DNA from 2 places in the Sinomicrobium endophyticum genome. Region 2 is predicted to be linked to the other one. Evidence: riboswitches for the same ligand, from Rfam matches in the RefSeq annotation. Region 2 holds a riboswitch; the other holds the start of a gene.

Region 1 (4,340 bases), on a different contig from region 2:
GGCGTGCAAGATGGTGGCGCCGAAATTGGCCATTTCATTCGCTTCGTTATAGGACAGTTGTTCTATACGTTGTGCATCGGGCACTAGTTCCGGGTTGGCTGTGAATATACCGTCTACATGCGTATAGCTTTGCAATTCTTCCGCATCCAGGAAGTTAGCAATGAGAGAAGCCGTGTAGTTACTGCCGTTCCTGCCCAAGGTTGTGGTCTCGTTTTTGGTATTGGAGCCGATAAACCCGGTGACGATGTTTACCGTATCGTGATTGTGTTCTTCGAAATGCCCGAGGACATTCTCCTTGGAAAGTTTTTCCAGGGGCTGCGCATTCCCGAATTTCTCATCTGTTTTAATGAGTTTTCGGGTGTCGGTAAATACGGCGTTAATGCCTTTGTGTTTTAAAACTTCCGTAATGAGTTTAGCCGAAATAACTTCTCCCTTGGACAGTATCTGGTCTTTTATTTTGGAACTGTAATCTCCCAGAAGACCTACGCCTTCAAACAGTTTTTCGAGCTTGGTGAATTCCCCGGAAAAATCCACATAGTCAAAATCAGCCTGCTGGTATGTTTTGAATTCTTCCAGTTGCTTTGCGAAATCTTCTCCTTTCGCCGCCTTTTCGAGTATTTCTTCCAGTTCATTGGTGGCATTACCCCTTGCGGAAACTACTACGGTAATTCTTTCGCCCTGTTCTATTTTGTTTTCGATAATGCGCAGTGCATTGGTAATGCCTTCTCCGTTAGCCAGCGATTTACCGCCAAACTTCAATACTTTCATCCTGTTGTTGTTTTTTCCTTTTTGAAATATTCCTCCTATGAGTTTTTCCAGTTGTTCGAATTCTATTAAAAAAGCGTCATGTCCGTGTACGGAATGTATTTCTCCGTAGGTAACCCTGTCATGGGCCTGTGCCAGTTGTTTGTGTGTTTCCCGGTTTTCTTCGGCAGTGAAGAAGAGATCGGAATCTACTCCTATGATATGTATGTTGGCATTTATAGATTCCAATACATTAAAATGCTCTTTGTGTCCCCTGGTTACATCGATGGTCTTCAGGAGTTGGTTCATCAGCCTGTATGCGGCAACCTGAAAGCGCTCCTGTAGTTTATTGCCGTGATGTAATAGCCAGCTTTCCACATTAAAAACTTTAAGTTCCTGGTTAGTGGTGCGGTTGAAACGGGTCTTGAAAGATTCCGGTGTACGGTAGCACAACATGGCGTGCATACGCGCATCGTGTACGGGTTGACGGGAATTTACCAGGAATTGTTCCTGTACCTGGCAGTTGGCAATAAGCCAGTCCGTCGATTTCCAGTCCGAAGCAATAGGAATGAGATGTTCGGTAATATCAGGATTCAGTACGGCCATTTCCCAGGCAATACCACCTCCCATAGAGCCCCCTATCAGGGCAAAAAGTTTTTCGATACCCAGTTTTTCCAGGCCTGTAAGGAATATTCTCGCCATGTCACGGGCTACGAAATCCTTGTAATTGTCTATGACAAATCCGTCATAACCATTGCCGGGGACATTGAAGGCCAGAATGGTATAAATGGAAGTATCTATGCCTTTGCCTTCGCCAATAAGGTCTCTCCACCAGCCGGTCTCCCCGGCAACATCGGAATTCCCGGTAAGCGCGTGGTTGACCAGTATTACCGGAGCTTCTCCCAGGGTTTTTCCGAAAACCTGGTAAGACAGCGGGATACGTGGAATTTCCACACCGAACCCGGTGACAAAACCTGTAATTTCAAGCTGATTTAAATTGCTTTTCAATGTAACTGTTTTTTATTTGTATGTATATGTTACCAGAAAAGCTATTACGGAAAGTAATTACCCTGTAAATCGTGTTAATGTAAACACGGGGTTATCTTTCCCCATTCGGGGTAGAACGTAGCACCTTCTCCATGAGGGAGGGTTGCTAAGGCTTCAACGGGTCTATTCCCTCGGCCTTTCTTGATAACATATGAATTATTTTACTGAACTTTTATTTCTACGCGCCATTACGGAGCATCGTAAATGAAGGGCAAAGTAATGGAATAATACTGAAACAGGCAATACTTTTGTATCAATTTTTATATTTCGGAAAAAAAGAGACCAGGTCAAATGGCCCCGAGTATTTTATCCATGATCCATGCCGTATGTACCGCTGTTGACCCGGTAGAAGGATGTATGCCTTGTCCGTCCAGGTGTTTCTTCATATTTTTTACGTGATATAATTGTATGTTTTCCGGGTGGTCGATAAAGAGTTCCTGTATGCCTTTATCGTTATTCAGGACCACAGGAGCCTCATCAAAGACCGAAAAAGTTATTTTCCCTTTACTGCCCAGTATTTCCACCTTGTCCTCACGGGTATGGCAGCCAAAATTCCAGCTTCCGGAGCCGGTAATACCGCTATTGTGGAGCCAGCATGCCGTCATGGCATCTTTTGCATCATAAAGTTGCTGTTGGTTAAGACTTATGCCGTGTACGTCTTTGATATCGCCGAGGAGAAAGGTAAACAGGTCCAGGCCGTGGCTTGCCAGGTCATCGAAATAACCTCCGGAAGCTATTTTCACATCGGTACGCCAGTTGTATACGCCGGAAAGATCCTGCTCGTTCGGCGGTTTGCTGAGGTGCCAGTTTATGTGCCTTATGTCTCCCGCTTCACCGTTGTCCAGCCATGTTTTTATCTGGAGGAAACGGGGCAGGGAGCGGCGGTAATAGGCCACAAACAAAGGGACTCCTGCTTTTTCAAAAGCTTCCTGAATGGCCAGGCTGTCCCGGTAGGAAGGGGCAAGGGGCTTTTCTATACAACAGGATTTGCCCGCTGCAGCTACCCGGAGTCCGTAGTATTTATGTGTATCGGGAGGCGTAGCGATGTAAACGGCATCAATTTCATTATCGTTGATAAGTTCGTCCGCATCTGTATAATACTTTTTTACATGATGCCGTTGAGCATAATCACGGACCTTGTCCGCATCGCGTCGCATTACGGCAGCCAGTTCGAACCCTTCGGTCCTGTGATAAGCAGGACCGCTCTTTTTTTCGGTGACATTGCCGCATCCAATGATGCCCCAGCGAAGGATTTTATGCATTATTTCTTTTTATTTTCTATGAATTTTAACCACGGATTCACGGATAGCAGGATTCGTTTTCTAACGGTGCCTTTAAGAGACTGTCCAAGTCTTATTTTTTTTGCCTTATTGCTTTCTTTTCTCCTTTTTCTTCCGCCGGTCCTCTCATATGTATAATCAGTCCGTTGAGGAAATTTCGTAAAAACTGGTCGCCACACTCCATGTATTTCGGGTGGTCTTCTCTGCGGAACAGAGCACCCAGTTCGGATTTGGATACGTTGAAACCAACCAGTTTCATGATTTCTACGATGTCATCGTTGGTTAGTTTCAGCGCTACCCGCAATTTCTTTAAAATGTCATTATTGGTCATAAGTTGTTGTTAAATATTAAAAAGTATTATTTTTCTGCTGCGGTCTCTATGGTGAACAATTCGGAAAACGCTATCGAAGCCGTTTTACGATCAAAGAATGCCGAAGCAATACCCAGGTTTCCGGCTTCCACCTGTTCCCTGATAAAAGGGTTTTCGCGTATTATTTTTTCCTTGGAAAATTCGAGATTAAACCTGGTAATGGCATCGGCAATATCTTCCGGGTTCTTGTTTTTCAGGGCTTCTATACTGAATTTTTTTGAGATCAATGCATCCTCTATCAATGGCTTTAAGTAAGATTCCTTTCCGGCTATATGAGCTTCGATAGCTTCTTTTACAAAGGAATTTCCGGAATTTCCCATCAGGAGGATGAGTTTTGCACCCTGGTTACGGCAAGCTACTTCTATACTGCGGATGATAGGAGTGCTTACCGCGTTTCCGGCGGCCCTGATAGGTACCAGGTCGCCAATACCGGTATTGAGGAGCATGTTTAAAGGTTCTCTGAGGTCAATACAGTTTACCACCACGGCAAGCGGACAAGTACTGAGGAAGTCGGTAAGTTCTTTGTTTCTCAGCCGGCGGGAGATGAGGTTGCCTTTAACATAACTCTTGTTCCCTTCTTTTAAGTAATTGAGAATTTCTCCCGGGGATGATTTCAATATGATTTTTTCGGGATTTTTACCCTCAAAATCGATTTCCTCGCCTATATTATAACTTTCCTTCAGGCCTATAATGTTCACATCGATCTGGTGTTCCCTGGCAAAAGTACTTTCAAAATCCCGGAGAATTTCTACTACATCCTGGTCTATATAACTGGAAAAAGTAGCATCAATGATTACCTTGCTATTATCCGGAACACTCCAAAGCGTATTTTTTATGGAAGCCCGGTTAAGGAAAGAAACCTCGTTGGAAAGTTCTAGTTTAATGGCTTCGCCCTTCAT
Region 2 (4,340 bases):
TTCCTGTAAGCCTTCGGAACGCCATTCCTGTTGTTTTTTCTCCGAAATTTTTCCACTGCCCTTTACCTCTTCCGCATAATCGAGCAGGCGTTCGGTGGCGTCGTCCCTACGGTCGAGAAGCACATCTTCTATACGTATAAGCAGTTCTTTGGGAATTTCGTCATAAACCTCCAGCATTTCCGGGTTTACAATCCCCATGTTCATGCCGTGTTGTACCGCATGGTAAAGGAATGCGGCATTCATCGCTTCACGTACGACATTGTTCCCCCGGAATGAAAAGGACACGTTACTCACCCCTCCGCTTACATTGGCATAAGGCAGGTTCTCCCGTATCCATTTGGTTGCCCTGAAAAAATCCACCGCGTTTTTACGGTGTTCTTCCATCCCCGTACCTACGGGGAAAATATTCGGGTCGAAGATAATGTCTTCCGGGGCAAACTTTACTTCGTTCACCAGGATGTCATAGGAACGTTTGCAAATCTCTATCCTTCTTTCGTAGGTATCTGCCTGTCCCGCTTCGTCAAAAGCCATGACAATAACTGCCGCACCGTATCTTCTGATGGTCCTGGCATGTTTTACAAAAGTTTCTTCCCCTTCTTTTAAGCTGATGGAATTAACGATACACTTTCCCTGAACCACCTTGAGCCCGGCTTCTATGATCTCCCATTTGGAACTGTCAATTACAAGGGGAACGCGGGCTATATCGGGTTCGGATGCAATCAGGTTCAGGAATGTGGTCATGGTCTGAACCCCGTCTATCATCCCTTCATCCATGTTCACATCGATGATCTGTGCACCTCCTTCTACCTGTGCCCTGGCCACATCCAGTGCCTCCTCATATTTTTCTTCTTTTATCAGGCGCAGGAACTTCCGGGAACCGGTTACGTTGGTACGTTCCCCGATATTGATAAAGTTGCTCTCGGGAGTTACAATCAAAGGCTCGAGCCCCGACAGCTTTAGCGGCCGGATTTTCTGTTTTTCCCTTCCTTCCGATGGCGGGTCGTCATATTGCTTTTCGTCTGTATTTCCTTTTCCCACGGATCCTCTGGTGTTTTAATCGTCGTTATTTGTCTGCTGCCCGATGGCAGCTTCTCTTTGTTTTCCATAGCAGAACTGTGCTGTTTGCTACGGACCTTCATTATTGTTTTCTACGGTATTATCACATCAAAGTTTAAGCCAAAGCGCCCAGTTTTCTGGGCTTATACCGGGCTGCAGCCTCTGCTATAAGCTTTATATGATCCGGCGTAGTCCCGCAGCATCCCCCGATAATATTTACGAGGTTATCATCCAGGTATTCCCTGATCAGTTCCTGCATTTCTTCCGGTGTCTGGTCATATTCCCCGAAAGCATTGGGCAGTCCCGCATTGGGATGGGCGGAAATATTAAGATCTGTATTCTGCCCGAGCCGCTTCAGATAAGGTTTAAGCTGATCGGCCCCGAGAGCGCAATTGAACCCTACACTTAACAGCGAAATATGCGATATGGATATCAGGAAGGCCTCCACGGTCTGTCCGGACAGTGTTCTCCCGGAAGCATCGGTAATCGTTCCACTGACCATTACAGGGGTGTCCAGCCCTCGTTCTTCCTTCATTTCCTCAATAGCGAACAGGGCAGCTTTGGCATTTAACGTATCGAAAATTGTTTCTACCAGCAGTATATCCACACCACCGTCTACCAGTGCTTCCACCTGCTGTTTATAAGCTATTCGAAGTTCGTCGAAGGTAATGGCCCTGTATCCGGGATCATTAACATCGGGCGACATGCTTGCGGTCCTGTTTGTCGGGCCGACAGCCCCGGCTACAAATCTCGGTTTTTCCGGGTTTTCTGCCGTGAACTTATCTGCTACTTCCCTGGCTATCCTGGCTGATTCGTAATTTAACTCGTAAACGAGGTCTTCCATATAGTAATCTGCCATGGCAATGGTAGTGCCCGAAAAGGTGTTGGTCTCCACGATATCCGCCCCGGCTTCAAAATACTTGGCATGTATCTCTGCAATGGCTTCGGGCTGAGTGAGCGAAAGCAGATCGTTGTTCCCTTTCAACGGGTGGGCGTAATCTTTAAAACGCTCCCCGCGAAAGTCCTCTTCCGTAAATTGGTATCTCTGAAGCATGGTACCCATGGCCCCGTCCAGTACCAGTATCCTTTTTTGAAGTTCTGCTTTTATAGCACTCATAAGATCGATCGTTTTGCCTTATGTACCGGATAACAGAATATTTAAATATATATCCGGGACAAGAAACCGTTGATTTGTTTGTAAAATGTTATCAGAAAACAGGGAGAAATACGGGAAGTATTTGCGTCATCTGTCCCCATGTAATCACGGGGGTAGAATTTAGCACCTTCTCCGCTTCAGGCACGGAGGGTTGCTAAGGCTTCACCGGGTCTATTCCCTCTGCCTTTCTTGATAACTTCGATAAATTCAGAATGCAAAGAAATGTAATACCTTTTTCTTTTGCAAACTAATTGCTGTTTTTTTATTGCTATAACAGCCCTGTGGGAATCGGTATCCGGGACAGGGCTGTTTTCACTATATCCATATATTCGCAGGATATGAAATCCTGTGGAGACATACGGCCGTATGTCTCTGCGATTGCAATTGGCAATCGGTTTTATACCTCGATGGCCTTGATGACTTCTTTTTTGGCTTCTTTTTTCGTGCCGTCAAAACCTTGTATTCCGCCTACGGTGGTATATTTCATGACGTAACGTTTATCCGGAAATATCCTTTGATAGGCACTCTGGCACATGATAGCGGCTTCGTGGAATCCGGAAAGGATCAGTTTTAATTTTCCTTTATATGTATTCACATCTCCAATGGCATAAATGCCCGGGATATTGGTGGAATAGTCATAGGAATTATCCACTTTGATGGCGTTCTTCTCTATTTCCAGTCCCCAGCCGGCTATAGGGCCTAATTTCGGTGACAATCCGAAAAGGGGAATAAAGTAATCCGTCTCACGGATAAATTCTCCTTCGTCCGCATGATTAATAACAACGGAATTCAGGTGGTCTTCTCCGAGCAATCCTACAACTTCGGCACGGGTCACCAGGTTGATTTTCCCCAGCTTTGCCAGTTCTCCGACTTTTTCTACGGAATCCAGGGCCCCGCGGAACTCATTTCTGCGGTGTACCAGGGTAACTTCGGATGCTACATCGGCCAGGAATATAGACCAGTCCAATGCAGAATCTCCACCTCCGGCTATAACCACTTTTTTATCCCGGTATACTTCCGGATCTTTTATCATGTAAGCGACCCCGTTGTCTTCATAGTCGGCAATATTGTCTATCAGTGGTTTTTTGGGCTCAAAAGACCCCAATCCTCCTGCGATGGCAATTATCGGCGCATGGTGTTGCGTACCTTTATTGGTCGTTACGATAAAACTTCCGTCTTCCAGTTTTTCTATGGTTTCCGCTCTTTCTCCCAGGGTAAAACCGGGACTGAAAGGTTTTATCTGTTCCATGAGGTTATCTACCAGGTCACCCGCTTTTATTTCGGGAAAACCGGGAATATCGTATATTGGTTTTTTAGGGTAAAGTTCGGAACATTGTCCTCCCGGCTGTGGCAAGGCATCTATCAAATGCGTTTTTAACTTTAACAACCCGGCTTCAAAGACCGTAAACAGACCGGTAGGTCCGGCACCGATTATTAAAATATCCGTCTTAATCATCTTCTTCTGTTTCTGTTATTTATATATACGTAGTGTTAATTTTTCTTTTTCGGGTACCTGTTCATCAGGATTTATGGATAAACGATCTTGTGATATGGTTCAGTTTTTCCACTTTCTCTTCAAAATTCTCCTTTAATGTACCCCGGTATCGATTGAGGTTTTCTACCAGTTCGTTAATATCGTCCGGTATGATCTCCTCAAAAAGCTGCCGGAGCCTTTTGGCCATGGTAGGCGATTTGCCATTGGTGGATATGGCTATTTTCACATTGCCCTTGGTTACTATCCCTCCCAGGTAAAAATCACAAAGTTCGGGGGTATCGGCTACGTTTACGAGTATATTCCTCGCGCGGGCATCCTCGCATATCTGTTTGTTTACTTCCGGATCGTTTGTCGCCGCAATTACCATATGTTTTTTGTGCAACACATTGGTAGAATACGGCCTGTGCAACAGGGGAATATGGTGTTTTTCCGCCAGTGCCCTCACTTCATCACTGAAATCCGGTGCCACCACAATAACTTTGGCATTGGGACTGGACTTCAGTAAAAAAGACAGTTTTTCATACCCTACATTACCTGCTCCCACGAGCAGTACATTGAGTTCGTTAACCTTGAGAAATACCGGGTATAGTTCGTTCTTTTCCATAATCATTATTCCGAAAACGTGATCTTATC

The links. A riboswitch is a leader RNA that binds a small molecule or an ion and turns the genes downstream of it on or off. The one in region 2 is predicted to bind S-adenosylmethionine.
Region 1: another riboswitch for S-adenosylmethionine. It lies ahead of thrA (bifunctional aspartate kinase/homoserine dehydrogenase I); the one in region 2 lies ahead of ACVBDU_RS15115 (homocysteine S-methyltransferase family protein).

What each region holds. Positions count from the first base shown of each region.
Region 1 is NZ_JBRKIS010000018.1:274,716-279,055, reverse strand. Features, by position in the region: gene thrA (bifunctional aspartate kinase/homoserine dehydrogenase I) at 1-1,752, opposite strand, end outside; SAM riboswitch class I at 1,841-1,942, opposite strand; gene ACVBDU_RS05880 (Gfo/Idh/MocA family protein) at 2,079-3,053, opposite strand; gene ACVBDU_RS05875 (DUF1456 family protein) at 3,145-3,402, opposite strand; gene ACVBDU_RS05870 (bifunctional SulP family inorganic anion transporter/carbonic anhydrase) at 3,429-4,340, opposite strand, start outside.
Region 2 is NZ_JBRKIS010000040.1:55,489-59,828, forward strand. Features, by position in the region: gene metH (methionine synthase) at 1-969, opposite strand, end outside; gene ACVBDU_RS15115 (homocysteine S-methyltransferase family protein) at 1,172-2,173, opposite strand; SAM riboswitch class I at 2,297-2,411, opposite strand; gene ACVBDU_RS15120 (NAD(P)/FAD-dependent oxidoreductase) at 2,610-3,668, opposite strand; gene ACVBDU_RS15125 (precorrin-2 dehydrogenase/sirohydrochlorin ferrochelatase family protein) at 3,733-4,311, opposite strand; gene cobA (uroporphyrinogen-III C-methyltransferase) at 4,336-4,340, opposite strand, start outside.